Linked DNA regions of Dinghuibacter silviterrae. Each later gene encodes a partner of the first gene's protein in a complex. Links are inferred from orthologs where the notes say so. Each region holds a gene or a part of one and is shown on either strand. Other genes may lie near its edges. The genes, in order: carB and carA.

Region 1 (9,184 bases):
TCATAACGGGCGGAAGGGGATCGACAGCATCCTTTGACTCCGATCCTTGGTCAAACCGGAGCTTTTCAAAGTGGGTGATCTCAAAGGGAAGGCTCGACACTTCCACCCGTTCTCCCTCGGTCAGCAGGGTAGCGCGCTTGACGACGTTTTTGAGCTCGCGAAGGTTTCCAAACCAGACATAATTGAGGAAAATGTCTTCCACTTCGGGGGAAAAGCCGCGGACGTTTTTACCCAATTCCCCATTGGTGATCTCCAGGAAGTGCCGGGCAAAAAGCAGGATGTCACCCTTTCGATCCCTCAACGGCGGAACGGCAATGCTGAATTCGTTAAAACGATGAAACAGGTCCTCGCGGAACTTGCCCTTGTGGGCCGCGTCCCACAATTTCTCGTTGCTGGCAACGATGATGCGAACGTCCAGGTCGATGTCCTTGACCCCGCCCACGCGCCGCATTTTCCTTTCCTGTACCACGCGCAACAGGGACACCTGGATATCGTAGCTCAGGTTGGCGATCTCGTCGAGGAATATGGTGCCGCCATTGGCCAGCTCGAAGCTGCCGGTCTTTTGGTTAAGTGCCCCGGTAAAAGAGCCCTTTTCGTGGCCAAACATTTCACTCCCGGCCAGCTCCTTGGACATGGCGCCGCAATCGATGGCAACAAAGGGTTGGGCGCTCCGCCGGCTGCGGGCGTGGATCTCCCGCGCGATCACTTCTTTGCCGCTGCCGCTTTCCCCATAGATGACAACACTATAGTTGGTGGGGGCCACCAGGTCGATCTGTTTGAGGATGTTCCGGAACTCTGCGGTGTTTCCGTGGATGTATTCGCTACCCAGGGCGGTGGGGGTGGGCGCCGCCGTCTCTGTGTTTTCCCGCACCGGCGCCGGCGTCTGGATATTTTTTTCGGCCAATGCCTTTTTGATCGTCAGCAGGATCTCGTCCGGAAAAAGAGGTTTGGTGATGTAATCGAAGGCGCCGTGCTTCATGACGTCCACCGCCGCCTTGACGTCGCTATAGCCGGTGATGATGATAAAGGGGACCTCGTAGTGAAGCTCCTTTGCCTTTTTGAGCAGCTCATCCCCGTTCATGTCTTCCAGCCTGAAGTCGCAAAGGATCAGGTCTGGCTTGTTGCCCTGCAGCCATTCTATCGTTTTTTTGCCGGTATGCAACGTTTGTACCTCGAATCCATTTCTGGACAGGAAACGTTGCAACAACAGGCACATATCACGGTCATCGTCGGCGACTAGGATCTTGAGCATGGTAGCGGTTTTTGCTGTTTTTCATGAGTTAGCAGAGAATTACCCGGTTGCAATACGGAAGCCAAAGTATAACTAACTCCAGGTCAAATATTTGAATTTCACTTTTGGGCTTCTTTTTCTGAAATTTACTGCTTTTGTGGAAGAATTTCCACAGCGGATGTGCGGAGGGCATGTGTTATCTTTAAGCTATGGTACCCAATGTTTCGATTCTTATAGCAGAAGACGATGCAGACGACCGCTTCCTGCTCGAAACGGCTTTTGCGGAAAACGGATTTGCGGATACGATCGATTTTGTGGAAAATGGCGTGGAGGTGATGAACTATCTCCGCGGTCTGAAAAAAAATGCCTATCCCCATTTCATTTTACTTGACCTGAACATGCCCAAAAAAGGCGGCCGGGAGGTGCTCCGGGAAATAAAAGAGCACCCGGATCTTAAGGACATACCCGTTGTTATCTTCACGACGACGAATAACGAAAAGGAGATCAGCCGTTGTTACGAATTGGGGGCCAATAACTATATCGTCAAACCCTATAGCTTTGAGCTTTTGCTAAAGATCGTCCGTCAGGTGCGGAGCTATTGGCTGAAGAAACCGGCGGCCTCCTTATAACGGGTTTTGGCACGACAATTTAATAGTACTTACAAGTGACGCCGCAGGCGCCTATAGAACATGGGCCCCTCGCCGGGGCCCATGTGGAATAAATTCTACGTCCATGAAAAAGGTGTTGGTCATCGATGATGAGGTCGATTTCTGTCTGCTCATGAAACAATTCCTGCAACGAAAAGGGTACGCGGTGGAAATAGCGCATACGCTGGCCGAAGGTCTCGACAAACTGCAGGAATACCATCCCGACCTCGTCTTTTTGGACAACAACCTACCCGACGGAACAGGCTGGGAAATGGCTTTCAGCCTGATGCGCCTCCATCCCAAGCTCAAGATCAACCTGATCAGCGCCTTCAAAAACCTGATGACGCCTGTCGACAGTCAGCAAGTAAGGGTGTTAGAGAAGCCGGTAAGCTTCTCCGCCCTGGAGGCCTATCTCTACTAGTGCCTGAAGTGCCGCTGCCCGGTCATGACCATGGCGATTTTATTGTCCACCGTATATTGGATCGAATCTTTGTCCCTGACCGAGCCGCCCGGTTGGATGATCGCTGTGATGCCTTCCGCGTGCGCCATCCGGACGCAGTCGTCGAACGGGAAGAAGGCGTCGGAGGCCAGCGCGGCGCCCTTCAGATCGAATTCGAACTGGTGCGCCTTTTCAAGTGCGTGACGGAGCGCGTCCACCCGGCTGGTTTGGCCGCAGCCCTTGCCGATGAGCTGTTTGTTTTTCACCAGCGCGATGGCGTTTGACTTGAGGTGTTTGCACACGAGGTTGGCAAAAACCAGGTCGGATTTTTCCACGGGAGTGGTTTCCCGTCCGCCCACTTCTTTCCATTCGGCATAGTTCCCTTTGTCGGTATCCTGGGCCAGAATGCCGCCCAGCAGGGACTTGAATTGCTCGCCAGCCTTGACCGGAGCTTTCTGGACGAGGAGGATGCGGTTCTTTTTTGTCTGCAGGATCGCCAGCGCGTCGGCGTCGTAGCCCGGGGCGATGAGTACCTCGAAAAATATCTCGCTGATGGCTTCTGCCGTGGCCTTGTCCACCCTGGTGTTGGAGACCAGGACGCCGCCGAAAGCGGACTCGGGGTCCCCCGCCAGCGCCGCCTTCCAGGCTTCCGCCAGCGTAGGACGGCTGGCGATGCCGCAGGGGTTGGTGTGTTTGATGATGGCGAAGGTGGCTTCGTTGTTTCCGGCGAATTCTTCGATCAGCTGAACCGCGGCGTCTACGTCGACGAGGTTGTTATAGGAAAGCTCCTTCCCGTGGAGCTTGTCGAAATACTTGTCCAGGTCGCCATAGTAGGTGCCTTTCTGGTGCGGGTTTTCGCCGTAGCGGAGGACTTGCTGTGCTGCGTCCCTGTTGTTCAGGGCCGCCACGCTGGCGGGGCTAAAATACCCGGAGATGGCGATATCGTAGTGCATGACGACTTCGAAAGCCAGCGCGGCAAAGGCTTTGCGTTGCGCCAGGGTGAAGACGCCCTTTTGTTCCCGGAGCAGGTTTTCCAGGGTGGGGTAGTCTTTTTTGGCAGCTAAGACAACGACGTCCTTATGGTTTTTGGCGGCGGCCCGGATCATGGACGGACCGCCTATATCGATCTTCTCGATGATGGCTTGTTCCTCGGTGGTGTTCCTCAGGGTTTCCTCGAAAGGATAGAGGTCGACGATGACGAGGTCGATGGGTGGAATATGGTACTGGGCCATTTCCTGTACATCCGTTTCGTTGGCCCGCCGGCCGAGGATGCCGCCGAAAACGGCGGGGTGAAGGGTTTTTACCCGTCCGCCTAAAATAGAGGGGTAGGTCGTCAGGCTTTCCACACCGGTACAGGGAACGCCTAAGGATTCGATGAACTGCTGGGTGCCCCCGGTGGAATAAATGGTGACGCCCAGGTCGTGGAGTTGTTTGACGATCGTGTCCAGGCCGTCTTTATAAAAGACGGAGATCAGAGCGGATTGTATCTTTTTGTCCATAGTTATATAAAATGCGTGCGGCGGCCCCGAAGGGGCCGCCGCTGTGTTTATTTGCTCAGGCGCATACTGCGTTCCTTGTATAAAGTCCGGAAGTAGGGATCCCGGAGGTCCTTGATGAAGCGGATCGCCTCACCCGTGGACTTCATTTCGGGGCCCAGCTCCATGTTCACACCGGGGAACTTGTTAAAGCTGAACACCGGTTCCTTGATGGCAAATCCTTCGAGGTTTTTTTCGAAGGTAAAGTCGGTGAGCTTCTTGGTGCCCAGCATGACCTGTGTGGCGACGTTGAGGTACGGAATGCCGTAGGCCTTTGCGATAAAAGGCGTTGTCCGGGAGGCCCTGGGATTGGCCTCGATGACATAGACCTTTTCATCCTTGATGGCGAACTGGATATTGATCAGGCCTTTGATGTTCAAGGCGCGGGCGATCTTTTCGGCATAGTATTCCATCGTGGTCACGGTCATGGGGCCCAGCTTGAAGGCGGGCAACATGGCGTGGCTGTCCCCGCTGTGGATACCTGCGGGCTCGATGTGTTCCATCACACCCATGACGTGGAAATTCTCCCCGTCGAAGATGGCGTCGATCTCGGCCTCCTGGCAGCGGTCCAGGAAGTGGTCGATGAGGATCTTGTTACCGGGGAGGTGTTTGAGCAGGCTGACGACGGCCTTTTCCACTTCGTCGTCGTTGAGGACGATGCGCATCCGCTGGCCTCCAAGTACATAGCTAGGACGGACAAGGACAGGATAGCCTACCTTGTTCGCCACTACTACGGCTTCGTCTACGTCGTGAGCGGTGCCGTAATCCGGGTAAGGGATTTTAAGGTCTTTCAGCATGTCGCTGAACCGGCCGCGGTCTTCGGCGATGTCCATGCTATCATAGGAGGTACCGATGATGCGGATACCGCGGTTATGTAGCTTTTCCGCCAGCTTCAGGGCGGTTTGGCCTCCGAGCTGTACGATGACCCCTTCTGGTTTTTCCAGCTCTATGATCTCCCAGAGGTGTTCCCAGAAGACGGGTTCGAAGTACAGTTTATCGGCTATGTCGAAGTCGGTGGAGACGGTTTCGGGGTTACAGTTGATCATGATGGCCTCGTAACCCGCTTCTTTGATGGCCAGCAGGCCGTGGACGCAGCAATAGTCGAACTCGATCCCCTGGCCGATGCGGTTGGGACCGGATCCGAGAACGATGACCTTCTTTTTGCCGGACGCCTTGCTTTCGTTTTCCCCGTCCTCGAAGGTGGAGTAGAAGTAGGGGGTCTTTGCCTGGAACTCTGCGCTACAGGTGTCGACCATCTTGTAGACCCGGGTGATGCCGGCGGCCTTCCGCTTGTTGTATACGTCGTCTTCGGTGGCGTTGGGGATGATCTTGGCGATCTGGTCGTCGCTGAACCCGTGGCGCTTGGCCGCCTTGAGCAGGTCCAGGGGCAGGGTATCCAGCCGGTATTTGGCCAGTTGTTTTTCCAGGTCGACGATCTTCTGGATCTCGTAAATGAACCAGCGGTCGATCAGGGTGGCCTGGACGATGGTCTTTACGCTGACCCCCATCATGAGGGCGTCCTTTATCCGGAAGATCCGGTCCCACTTCGGAGTCTTGATATAGTCGATGATGGCTTCGGCGTGCATCATGCTTTTGCCATAGTAGCCCAGGCCGACGGCGTTGTTCTCCAGGCTTTGGCAGGCCTTCTGGATGGCTTCGGTAAAGCTCCGGCCGATGCCCATGACCTCGCCCACGGACTTCATCTGCAAACCCAGGGTATCGTTGGCGCCCTTGAATTTGTCGAAGTTCCAGCGGGGGATCTTGACGATCACGTAGTCCAGGGCAGGCTCGAAGTAAGCGGATGTGGACTGGGTGATCTGGTTTTTTAGTTCGTCGAGGGTATAGCCGATGGCCAGCTTGGCGGCGATTTTGGCGATAGGATAGCCCGTGGCTTTGGAGGCGAGGGCAGAGGACCGGCTTACCCGGGGGTTGATCTCGATGGCGATGATCTCTTCCGTCTGGGGGTTGAGGGCGAACTGGACGTTACACCCGCCGGCAAAATTGCCCAGGTCCCGCATCATCATGATGGCGGTATTGCGCATCAGCTGGAAGGCCGTATCGCTCAGGGTCATGGCGGGCGCCACGGTGATGGAGTCCCCGGTATGCACCCCCATGGGGTCGAAGTTCTCCACCGTACATATAATCACGACGTTGTTATTGGCGTCCCTAAGGAGCTCCAGCTCGAACTCCTTCCAACCTAAGACGGCCTTTTCGACGAGGACTTCGTGGATGGGGGAAGCGGTCAGCCCCCGGTTGAGGGCCTCGTCCAGATCCTCTTTGCCATGGACGAAACCACCGCCGGTACCCCCCAGGGTAAAGGAAGGACGGATGACCAGCGGAAAGCCGATCTCCTGGGCGTACTCCTTTCCTTCCAGCCATGAGTTGGCGGTCCTGGCCGGGGCCACGGGGACGCCCAGCTCGATCATCCATTGACGGAACTTCTCGCGGTCTTCGGCCTTGTCGATGGCCTTGATGTCCACCCCGATGAGGCGGACGTTATATTTTTCCCACATACCCAGCTCCTCTGCCTCTTTGGCCAGGTTCAGGGCTGTCTGACCGCCCATGGTCGGCAGGACGGCGTCAATCTGGTTCTCCTGGAGGATCTGCTCGATGCTCTCCACCGTGAGGGGCAACAAATACACCTTGTCCGCCATCATAGGGTCGGTCATGATCGTAGCGGGATTGCTATTGATCAGGACCACGCTTACGCCTTCCTCTCTCAGACTGCGCGCAGCCTGGGAGCCGGAATAGTCGAATTCACACGCCTGGCCGATAATGATCGGCCCTGAACCGATGATCAGGACTGACTTGATGGAAGTGTCTTTTGGCATTGCTAAATGGGGGGGCTTTTTGCGGCGCGAAGGTACAAAAAAATCGTCGGGTTTTCGCTACGGCGCGATCGGGCACAAAAAAGGGTTATGCATTGGCATAACCCGTTGATTATCATCAGATGAAAAAAAGTTACTTCACCGCGCCGTCGTGATAGGCGGAGATTTCGAATTCGTCAAGCTTGACTTCGGAGGTGCGCTTCTTTTTTCGCTTGCCTTGATAGAAGGGATCATAGGGATGAACGTAATTGAATCCGTCATTCCATACGGGGTCATTGTCCCCTTTACGATGAAAAACCCTCCCAGGCCATTCGGCAATCATCGTTGCCCATCTTTTTAGTGTGTAAAATGTCCTTTTCATAACCCACAGATTTTTTTAGGTGCTTTGATCACGGCGAAGAACTACCTCCTTATCATTAGACAAACGAACTTAGTCAAACGCTGTACCAAAACATACGATTTTCATTTAGTTAACAGTTTTCGCCCGAAATAGAAAGGCCATGGCTATTTTTGCAAACTATCCGTTAACAAGATTCAGGCGTTATGGTTATCCGACAAAGGACGAGATGGATCGTGCGATTTTTCGCAGGGTGGATTTTGAGTGTAATTTACAACATTTCTTTCGCTCAGGAAATACCACAAAGCGGGTATCCACAAGGATACTTTATAAACCCGCTTGACCTGCCGGTCCATCTGGCCGGGAATTTTGGCGAATTGAGGCCTGGCCATTTCCACATGGGCCTGGACATAAAAACAAACGGACGCACTGGCTTCCCCGTACATGCCGCAGCCGACGGGTATATTTCCCGCGTAAAAATCGAATCCGTCGGTTTTGGAAATGCGATATATATCAACCATCCGAACGGGTATACGACAGTTTATGTGCACCTGGACCATTTCACGCCGGCCCTGGAGGCGTATGTAAAGGAGCAACAGTACAAGCTCGAACGCTGGGAAGTACTTCTTGACATTCCGCCCGACCTTTTTCCTGTCCGCCAGGGCCAGGTGATTGCCGCCAGCGGGAATACGGGCGGTTCCATGGCGCCGCACCTGCACTTCGAGATCCGGGACACCCATGCGGACGAAAACCGGAATCCTTTTCTTTTCGGATTGCCGATCGTCGACAACCTGCCCCCTGTCCTGTCGAGGGTAGGCGTGTACGACGGAGACCAGAGTGTTTATCTCCAGGTTCCCCGGCTTTACCCGCTCGCGCCGGCGTCCGGCGTCTATACGGTACCGGGACATGAGGTCGTGACCCACGCCACCAAGGTCCGCCTGGCGATCGGCGCGGTGGATCTCCAGACGGGTTCGGCGAACAAACTGGGTATCTACAGCGCAACCGTTTTCGTGGACGGCAAGCCGGTGAACGGATTTACGCTCGACCGGTTTGGTTACGACCTTACGCGCTATGTCAACGCCCATACGGACTACAGCCTGAAAACCGGCGGCGGTCCGTCCCTGGAGTTCCTAAGCCCCCTTCCGGGGGACCTGCTCCCCATCTATCATCCCGCGTCCGAAGACGGTTTAGTCCACTTGAATGACGACGAACCCCATCCGGTCAGGATCGAAGTAAAGGATGCGGCAGGCAACACCTCGGTGGCGGCCTTTACCTTGCGCAGGGAAGGCCCTGCGCCGGTCAACGACCAGGGCGATCTTTTCCTGCCGAACCAGGTCAATGTCTTCGAAAACGACGAATTCCTGTTGTACTTGCCGGAACATGCGTTGTATGATGCGGTGAGACCGGTGTTTCAGAACCTCGGTTCGACTGCCGCCGAGCCCGGTTCGGTCCCGCTTTCACCGGTTTACAGCGTGCTGGCCTCGTCTATTCCCGTCGAGGATTCCTTTACGGTCAGCATACGTCCCCCGGCGACGCTCCCCGATCAGGAAACAGGGAAGTATGTCATTTTCGAAACCGGGGCCCGCGCCCACCACGTCTCGCGGGTGACCTGGAGTAAAGGCTGGGCCAGCGCCAGGCTGAAGGACCTGGGCGAATTCCGGTTGCTCAGGGACGACACACCCCCTGAGATCCGGCCGTTGGGCTGGACCGACGGGGCGCAGCTTTCCCGGCGGGGGGTATTGAGTGTTGCGGTAAAGGACAACCTCGGTTCTGTGAACGGGTTCCGCGCAGAGCTCGACGGCAAATGGCTGATGTTCAGTTATAAGGGGGATGTATACACGTATCATTTCGATGCGCACTTTCCACCGGGGGAGCACGTCCTCACTTTATCCGTTTATGACGAGGCAGGCAACCTGACCCGTCGGACCTATCACGTAAGTCGCTAATCAATTTTACTATATGAGTCACTTAAAAGAAGGGGATGCAGCCCCGGCATTTACCGCAAAAGACCAGAACGGCAAGACCGTCTCCCTCTCCGATTACCGGGGCCAAAAGGTCATCCTCTACTTCTACCCGAAAGACGATACGCCGGGTTGTACGGCCCAGGCCTGTAACCTCCGGGACAACTATGCCCTGCTGAAAAAGAAAGGTTATGTGGTGCTTGGCG
Region 2 (8,830 bases), 1.4 Mb from region 1 along the record:
CCAAGATCAACTCCCTCAGCGAGCTGGTCCAGTACGAACAGGAAGACCTCATGAAGTTCCGCAACTTCGGTCAGAAGTCCCTGGCCGAAATCGAGCAGGTGCTCCACGAGCGCGGCTTGCATTTCGGGATGGACCTCGCGAAGCTCGGGATCAACGATGATTTTTGATAACCGGCGCGCCGCGGCCCTAACGGGCTGGCCGGTGCCCACCCCTCGCAATTCCTGGCACGGTGTGAGGGTTAAAACCATATAAGCCATGCGTCACGGAGACAAAATCAACAACCTGGGTCGTACCCAGTCCCACCGGAAGGCCCTGCTGAACAACCTGGCCTCCCAGCTGATCACGCACAAGCGGATCGTTACCACCCACGCCAAAGCGAAGTCCCTGAGGACCTTCGTCGAGCCCCTCATCACCAAGTCCAAGGAAAACACCACCCACCAGCGGAGGATCGTTTTCTCTTACTTGCAGGATAAGCAAGCAGTGGCCGAGCTGTTCGATGTGATCAGCCCCAAGATCGCTGCCCGTCCCGGGGGCTATACCCGCATCATCAAGCTGGGTACCCGCGTCGGTGACAACGCCGAACTGGCCATGATCGAGCTGGTCGACTTCAACGAAATCTACGGTAAAGGAAAGGGCGAAGCCAAGGAACCCGCCAAGCGCACCCGTCGCGCAGGTGGTGGCAAGAAGAAAGCCGCTGCTGCTGACGCTGCACCCGAGGCACCCGCCGCCGAAGAAAAGACGGCTGAGTAATCATCATGTTGATAAAATTTTCATAAAGGCGGGGGTTATTCACCCCGCCTTTTTTTTCGCGGCGCGGGCCCCTGCGGGGCAACGTAGCCCGCGCCGCGAAAAAAACTCTTATTATGGCCCTTCGGGCAGCGGACCTGTGGTCCGCTTTTAGTAATTTTGCAAAATTTTCCCCCGAATATGACCCCGACAAAACCCGCTATTCTGATGCTCGAAGACGGGCTGGTATTTCACGGTACAGCTTTTGGTAAGATCGGCACCACGACCGGTGAGATCTGTTTCAACACCGGTATGACCGGCTACCAGGAGGTCTTTACCGATCCCAGCTACTATGGCCAGATCATCATCATGAATACCGTGCATGTTGGTAACTACGGGGTCAAAGACAGTGATGTGGAAAGCACCGGGATCAAGATCAAGGGCCTCATCGGCCGCAACCTCGAACCCCGTTTTTCGCGGATCCAGGCGGTCGGCTCCCTCCAGGAATACCTGGAAAAAGAGGGGATCGTATCCATAGAAGACGTCGACACCCGCGCCCTGGTGGCGCACGTACGTACCAAGGGCGCGATGAACTGCATCATCTCCTCCGAGATCCTGGACGTGGCGAAACTCAAAGAAGAACTGAAGAAGGTGCCCTCCATGGACGGCCTGGAACTGGCCTCCACCGTATCCACCAAGGAAGTCTATCACGTCGGCGACCCGCAGGCGGCCATCCGGATCTCCGTCCTCGACTTCGGGGTTAAACACAACATCCTCGAATGCATGGCGCAGCGCGGTGCTTATGTACGGGTGCACCCGGCCAAAACGTCGCTGGAAGAGCTCGAAAAGTTCAAACCGCACGGCTATTTTTTGTCCAACGGCCCCGGCGACCCCGCGCCCATGGACTACGCCGTGCGCACCATCAAGGATATCCTCAAGACCGATAAACCGCTGTTTGGCATCTGTCTCGGCCACCAGCTCCTGGCGCTGGCCAACGACATCCCCACCTTCAAGATGCACCACGGTCACCGAGGTCTGAATCACCCCGTCAAAAACCTCCAGACCGGGCGTTGCGAGATCACCACCCAGAACCATGGGTTTGGTGTGGACCCCGAGGCGGTTCGCGCTTCCGACCGGGTAGAGATCACCCACGTTAACCTCAACGACGACTCCATCGAAGGCATCCGGGTCAAGGGCAAACCGGCGTTCTCCGTCCAATACCACCCCGAAGCCACCCCCGGTCCGCACGACAGCCGCTATCTTTTTGACGACTTCCTCCAAATGATGAGGCCATGAACCATCCCGCGCGTATCGCCATCATCAACGGTCCCAACCTGAACCTCCTCGGCAAACGGGAACCCGGCGTCTACGGGAACCAGTCCTTCGAGGCCTATTTCCCGGACCTGCACAAGCTGTTCCCTTCCGTGGAATTCAGCTATTTCCAAAGCAACGTGGAAGGGGAGCTCGTAAGCGAACTGCAGCGCGTCGGGTTCGACTACGACGGCATCATCCTCAACCCCGGGGGGTATACCCATACCTCTGTCGCGATCGGGGATGCTATTGCTTCTATCACCACGCCCGTGGTGGAGGTGCATATTTCCAATGTGCATGCGCGGGAGGACTTCCGCAAAATTTCTCATGTCTCCGCGAAGGCGCGGGGGACCATCATGGGGTTGGGACTGCGGGGGTATGAGTTGGCGGTCCGCTTCTTCATAGAAGGATAAATCGGGGATTTTGTGCGTTTTTTGAGGCTGCCTTCGGGCGGCCTTTGTCATTTTATTGTAAAAATTTTTGCTGTTTTTGCCCCTTTTTAGAAACATGTAGAAACATATAAAAGTATGAAGTAATAAAAATTTTTAACGTGTAAATGGCTGTTTTTTAATTGTCAAAAACTCTTTTTATGTTTGTTGTATGATCAATCAACAAATGAATATGAAGAAAGATGACACGCTCTGGAAGGGCCTCATCGAGGACCTGTTTCCGGAATTCCTGCAGTTCTTCTACCCAAAAGCGAGGGGGATGATAGACCGGCAGACGACCTTTGAATTCCTGGACAAGGAGCTCCAGGATTTGTTCCCTTCGTCGGATGCGAACCTGGCGCCGAAATTCGTGGACAAACTGGTGCGGGTAAAGTCCTTAATGGAAGAGGAGTCGATACTTGTGCATATCGAGTTGCAAGGGTATCGTGAGAAAAACTTTCCTGAAAGGATGTTTAGGTATTATTATCGTATCAGGGACAGATACGGTCAGCCTGTCACCGCTTTGGCCATTTTTATGGGAAGCGCAACGAAGGTGGTATCCCAGTATTACGACGAGTGTCTGGGGACGGAGTTAATGTACAATTATAACGTGTTCGATATCTGGGAAACAGATGAAGACACGCTAAAATGCAGCGCTAACCCCTTCGCCATCGTTGTATTGGCCGCCAGGACTGCACTTTTGAAGGGCAAGATCACCGACCGGGAATTGGTCACGCAGCATGCGTGGTTGTTCGAGGCACTGGAGGCCAAAAAGTTATCCCAGCGAAAAAAATTGGTTATTTCGGCTTTTCTGGAGAGCTGCGTGCAGTTTGAAGAGCCACGAACATATCGTACATTTGGTAAACAACTTGAGTCGATCACCGGTAAAAAAAATCCTATGGGTGTCATTGAGATGTTAAAGGAGCAGGGCCTGGAAGAAGGTCGCGCGAAGGGCTTGGCCCAAGGCCATGCGGAAGGTCTCGCAGTTGGCCGTGCGGAAGGTCATGCGGAAGGCCTCGAAGAAGCAAAGGCAGCATTCGTCACGAACCTCCTCTCCAAACTCCACCTCACCGACGAACAAATCGCCGACGTCGCCGGCGTAGACCTGAAGTTCGTAAAGAGGGTGAAGGACAAGCTGAAAAAGTAAGTAACGCAAGCAAATAAAAAAAGGCCCGCGAGGGCCTTTTCTATTTATACGCTGGAGCGTTTTACGCTTTCTTTTTCTTCTCCGGATGCCCCAGTTGCAGCGACAACCCCAGGTTAAGAATCATCTCATACGTCCCGAACGACTGCCGCGCCGTCCCGTCATAGACCTTCAGCCCCCAGTAGTTGGTGTAGACGACCTTGTTGGTATATTCCAGGTAAATGAATTTGTAAAAGGTAAACCGCATCGCGGCTTCGAAGCCGGCGTCCAGGCCGCCGAACTGGAAGTGCGGGTCATTGTCCTTGCCGTAAAGGGTGTTCTGGACGTGGGGAACCATGAATCCGACGCCGGCTTTCCAAATAAAAGACGTGTTGAAGTTCGGGTAGTTGAGCTTAGGGATCTGGACGCGGTGGACGAGGTTGAACAGGAAGAAATTGGCACCGTTGTTCAACTGGTAGACCAGGATGCTGTCGTTGAGCATGTATTGGTCGACGTGGTGGCCGTTCTGGGTGCCCACGACGTGGAGGGCCTGCATCTGCGCGACCTGGTACTTGGTGTGGTCGAAGTTGAGTTCGATACCCCAGTTGTCCTTGAACCAGTGGCCGATGCGGTAGTTGTATTGGGGGATGGTAAAGGCACTGTGAAAGAGCTCGTTATTCCACCCGGGTTTGTCTTCGGCGAAAACGCTTTTGAAGACGTAGTCGTTGCCGAGGGACGGTTGTTTGATGTGGATATCGCTGTGGGTGTACCATTCCTTGTTGTATCCCCAGGAGAACCACCAGCCGCCCTGGCGGCCTTCATAGTTGTTCTGCAGGTTGGGCACCGGCAGATTGCCGGCCTGGCCGGACGCCGCATTGTTTTGAGCGTACGCTGCATTGCATAGGATACCTATTGCGAGTACGACTCGGAAAATTGCCTTCATCACGCGTATATTAAATTACTGGTTTAATGTGTAAGGACGGATTTGGCGGGCTCCCCGGCGGCCGCGGTCGCGCCGGCAGGCCCTGCCTTAAACGCCTCACGCGGGTGCAACCCGAGCAATTGAAACATCGCATTGTCCTCGTCCAATCCCGGATTGGGCGTCGTCAACAGCTTCTCCCCGGTAAAGATGGAGTTGGCTCCGGCCATGAAACACCAGGCCTGCTCGGCAACGGACATTTCCGCGCGGCCAGCGCTGAGACGAACCATGGCGGCGGGCATGAGGATACGCGCGGTGGCGATCATGCGCACCATGTCCCAGATGTCGACCTTGGGGTTGTTTTCGAGGGGGGTACCCTTGATCCGGACCAGGGCGTTGATGGGAACGGATTCGGGGTGCTCGGGCAGCGTGGAGAGCGTGTGGAGCATACCGATCCGGTCTTCGTGGGTTTCGCCGAGACCGACGATGCCTCCGCAGCAAACGCTGACACCGGCCTTGCGGACGTTGTCGAGGGTTTGGAGGCGGTCTTCATACGTCCGGGTGGAAATGATTTCACCGTAGTATTCGGGGGAGGTGTCCAGGTTGTGGTTGTAGGCGTAGAGACCGGCGTCGGCGAGCTTTTTGGCCTGCTCGGGGGTCAGCATGCCGAGGGTGCAGCAGACCTCCATGCCCATGTCGTTGACCGAGCGAACCATGTCCAGCACGCGGTCGAAGTCGCGGTTGTCGCGGACTTCGCGCCAGGCGGCGCCCATGCAAAAACGCGTGGAGCCGGCGTCGCGGGCCTTGGTGGCGGCGGCGAGGACTTCTTCGGTCTGCATCAGGCCGTGGTTTTTGACGCCGGTATGATAACGGGCGGCCTGGGGGCAATAGGCGCAGTCTTCGGGGCAACCGCCGGTTTTGATGGACAGCAACGTGCAGACCTGCACTTCGGCGGTCTCGTTGTACTGGCGGTGGACCGTGGCGGCCCGGTAGACCAGCTCCAGCAGGGGCGTGTCGTATATGGCTTTTATCTCTTCAATGCTCCAGTCGTTTCGGATCATAGTTACAGGTATTTAAGGTTCATGTCCGGCGTCAATGCCAGTACGGTGTCGTACATCAGCCGGATGGTATTGAGGATGTCATTGGTGTGGACCATCTCCACGGTGGTGTGCATATAGCGCAGGGGAATGGAGATGAGTACCGAGGGTGTGCCTTCCCCGGAATAGGCAAAGGCATCGGTATCGGTACCGGTGCTGCGGGAGACGGTCCGGAGCTGGACGGGGATGTCGCCGTCGGCCGCCACCTTCCGGACAAGGTCCAGGAGCTTGTTGTGGACGGCGGGTCCAAAGGTCAGCGCGGGGCCCTTGCCGTTGGCGACGTCTCCTTCGATGTTCTTGTTGATCATCGGGGTGGTCGTATCGTGGGTCACGTCGGTGACGATGGCCACGTCGGGTTTCAGACGGCGGGCGATCATTTCCGCCCCGCGGAGACCGATTTCTTCCTGGACGGCGTTAACAAAATAAAGGCCTATCGGGAGTTTTTTCTTGCGCTCGGAAAGCATGCGTGCCACTTCGGCAATCATAAAACCACCGATGCGGTTGTCAAAGGCGCGGGCGATCAGCGAGCCATGGGCCAGCTCATCAAAACCTTCTTCGTAGGTGGCGACGCAACCGATACGGATGCCGAGCTCTTCCACTTCTTTTTTGCTTCGGGCGCCGCAGTCGAGGAAAAGGTTTTCGACCTTGGGCGTGACGTCTTTGGCATCCGCGTTACGGGTGTGGATAGCCGGCCAGCCAAAGACAGCCTTGACGGGCCCCTTGTCCCCGTGGATGAGGACGCGCATGGAGGGGGCGATCTGGTTATCGACGCCGCCATTGCGTTTGAGGTAGATCAGACCGCTGTCGGTGATATAGTTGACAAACCAACTGATCTCGTCGGCGTGGGCCTCCAGGACGACCTTAAAGGAGGCCTTTGGATTGATGATCCCGACGACACTTCCGTAGGGGTCGACGATATGCTCATCGATATAGGGTTTGATGTAGTCGAGCCAGCGTTGTTGTCCCTTGCTTTCGAAACCCGTGGGGGAAGGGGTGTTGAGGTAGTCTTTTAAGAATTGAAATGCTTTCGCCTCTATAGCGGGCGCCTTGGCGGCGTCCTCCTTGCCTTTTTTCGCCATTTCTGCCATTTAAGGGGCAAACCTACGTAAAAAGGCGGAAATGCGGTGCCGCGTGTCGACCGGAGGCCCCCCTACAGGAACGTCGTAAACACCGCCGAAAAGGCCATCAACCCGTCCAGGACGAAGTAGAACAAGTAGTCCGATTTACTTCTTTTGCCTTCGGGATAAAGCAACATCGTGGTCAGGATCGGGACGAACAACGCCAGGACGATCGTCACCGAAAACCCGCAGGTCAGCAGGAGCAGGGTGGAGATCAGGGCCGCGGCGCAACAACCGTAAAAAAGCCGGTCGTTGCCTTCTTCGTCGAGATAGACGACCAGGGACCGGATCCCCGATTGTTTGTCCTGGTCCCGGTCGCGGTAGTCAAAGATGATGCAGATCGCGTAGATCAGGAATAAACGGTGAAGGGTGAGCAAAAGGGCGGCCCAGGTAAAGGGGGAACCGGACATGACGACAGGGAGCACCGTGGTGATGTAGGTCCATACCGCGGTCAGGAAAATGGTCTTACCCACCGCGATCCGGCTAAGGGCCGCCAGGGGTTTGAAGGGGATTTTGGGGGCGGTATACAAAAAAGTGAGCAGGATCCCGAGCCCGATCCAGCCGGCATATTTATGCAGGAAAAACAAGAAATAAGCCGCTCCCAGCCCGCTGAACAGGAACAGCGTCAGTTCCAGCCGTTTGTGTCTGTGGGACCAGCCGATGCGTTCGGAGGACGAATAGGCGGTGGGGGTCAGGTACCAGTGGAAGTTATAGCTGGCCATGGTGGCCCAGAAAACAAAAGCATACAGGTCGTCCGGGACCTCCGCCAGGCCGAGCAACTGGTTGGTTTGATACACCATGACCACGGCACAGCCTGAAATGAACAGGGAACTGAACAAAAAAAAGTCTAGTGCGAACTTGACGTATCCTTTAACCATGGAGCAGCACGACAGGCCCCGCCGTTACCGTATCACTGTAGTGGCCGTTGGAACCTATAACGAATTTAAACGTCGCTGTATCGTTCTCGATGGTGGGGCCGACGTGACAGGTAAAGCCGGGCTCGATATCGGGATAGCCGTATTGCTCCCAATAGGTGCCGTTGGAGAAGCTGGCCTGGATGTCGCCCTTGAAGCCGCCCCCGTTGGTCTCGGGGATACCGGATCCCAGGGAGGTCATCTGGAAGGTGTCCCGCGCATTGTCGGCGGCGCAGTTCTTCATACTGATGAGGACGAACATCGTGTCGTTCGGGTTGTATTTCTTCTCGGTCAGGGTGAGGGTAAAGGTGACGAGCGAAGAGGTGGTGTCATAAGGCAGGACGCTCGCGCTAACGGATTTCAGACTGATGGTGGGTGTAGACCCATAATTACTCTTGGAACAGCTATACGCAATACAGGCGGCTATAAAAAGCCCAATCCATAATTTTGCACTGGTCATACGGGGTCTTTCTGAGTCAAAAATAGACATATTTATGTTCAACGTTTCCTACGAAGGGAATATTTTCCAGGCGGGAGAAAATAGTTTCGAGGACGAGGCCCTGGCCCTTTTCCGCTTCCAATCGGTGCACAATCCCCTCTACAGGGACTATATCCGTGCCCTGGGGGTGGACCCCGGGCGGGTGAACAGGATGACGGACATCCCTTTTCTGCCCATCCGGTTTTTTAAGACCCATACGGTCACCACTACTTCCTTTGATCCCGGTCTTTATTTCGAGAGCAGCGGCACCACGGGGTCGGTCAACAGCCGGCACTGGGTAAAAGACCCGGGTTTGTACGAACGCTCTTTTGTCGAAGGTTTCCGACGCTTTTACGGAGAGCCCAAAGATTGGTGTATCCTCGGACTGCTGCCCAACTATCTGGAGCGCGGGCATTCTTCCCTGGTGTATATGGTGGACCACCTGGTCCGCCTGAGCGGTCACCCGGCCGGGGGCTTCTACCTATACGAACATGAAAGGCTGGCACAACAATTGGATTCTTTGGAAAAGCAAGGACAACAAACGCTGCTCATCGGCGTGACCTTCGGGTTGCTGGATTTTGCACAGGAGTACGCCCTGCCGCTGCGGCATACCGTGGTCATGGAAACAGGCGGGATGAAGGGACGGCGCGAGGAATGGACCCGGGACCAGGTCCACAGCATGCTCCGCGAGCGCCTGGGTGTAGACGCCGTCCATT

Evidence for each region.
Region 2: the proteins of carB (region 1) and carA are in contact, whole or in part, in a solved structure (PDB 1KEE), measured with the Escherichia coli proteins. The link is inferred for Dinghuibacter silviterrae from one-to-one orthologs.

Annotation. Positions count from the first base shown.
Region 1 is NZ_SODV01000001.1:562,926-572,109, reverse strand. What follows is about bases 3,664-6,991. They hold carB (carbamoyl-phosphate synthase large subunit), read right to left. Parts: upstream 6,684-6,991; coding sequence 3,864-6,683; downstream 3,664-3,863. Other genes in these bases: EDB95_RS02460 (hypothetical protein), read right to left, coding at 6,814-6,991; purH (bifunctional phosphoribosylaminoimidazolecarboxamide formyltransferase/IMP cyclohydrolase), read right to left, coding at 3,664-3,816. In the rest of the region: EDB95_RS02485 (sigma-54-dependent transcriptional regulator), read right to left, coding at 1-1,252; EDB95_RS02480 (response regulator), read left to right, coding at 1,441-1,860; EDB95_RS02475 (response regulator), read left to right, coding at 1,964-2,299; more of purH, read right to left, coding at 2,296-3,663; more of EDB95_RS02460, read right to left, coding at 6,992-7,041; EDB95_RS02455 (M23 family metallopeptidase), read left to right, coding at 7,395-8,963; bcp (thioredoxin-dependent thiol peroxidase), read left to right, coding at 8,977-9,184. UniProt on the Escherichia coli protein: Large subunit of the glutamine-dependent carbamoyl phosphate synthetase (CPSase).
Region 2 is NZ_SODV01000001.1:1,995,340-2,004,169, forward strand. Bases 1-2,974 are described here. They hold carA (glutamine-hydrolyzing carbamoyl-phosphate synthase small subunit), read left to right. Parts: upstream 1-927; coding sequence 928-2,022; downstream 2,023-2,974. Other genes in these bases: EDB95_RS08995 (DNA-directed RNA polymerase subunit alpha), read left to right, coding at 1-167; rplQ (50S ribosomal protein L17), read left to right, coding at 256-750; aroQ (type II 3-dehydroquinate dehydratase), read left to right, coding at 2,019-2,450; EDB95_RS09015 (RpnC/YadD family protein), read left to right, coding at 2,638-2,974. Outside these bases: more of EDB95_RS09015, read left to right, coding at 2,975-3,612; EDB95_RS09020 (hypothetical protein), read right to left, coding at 3,674-4,531; biotin synthase BioB, read right to left, coding at 4,555-5,568; EDB95_RS09030 (M42 family metallopeptidase), read right to left, coding at 5,571-6,683; EDB95_RS09035 (UbiA family prenyltransferase), read right to left, coding at 6,755-7,561; EDB95_RS09040 (hypothetical protein), read right to left, coding at 7,593-8,096; EDB95_RS09045 (LuxE/PaaK family acyltransferase), read left to right, coding at 8,131-8,830. UniProt on the Escherichia coli protein: Small subunit of the glutamine-dependent carbamoyl phosphate synthetase (CPSase).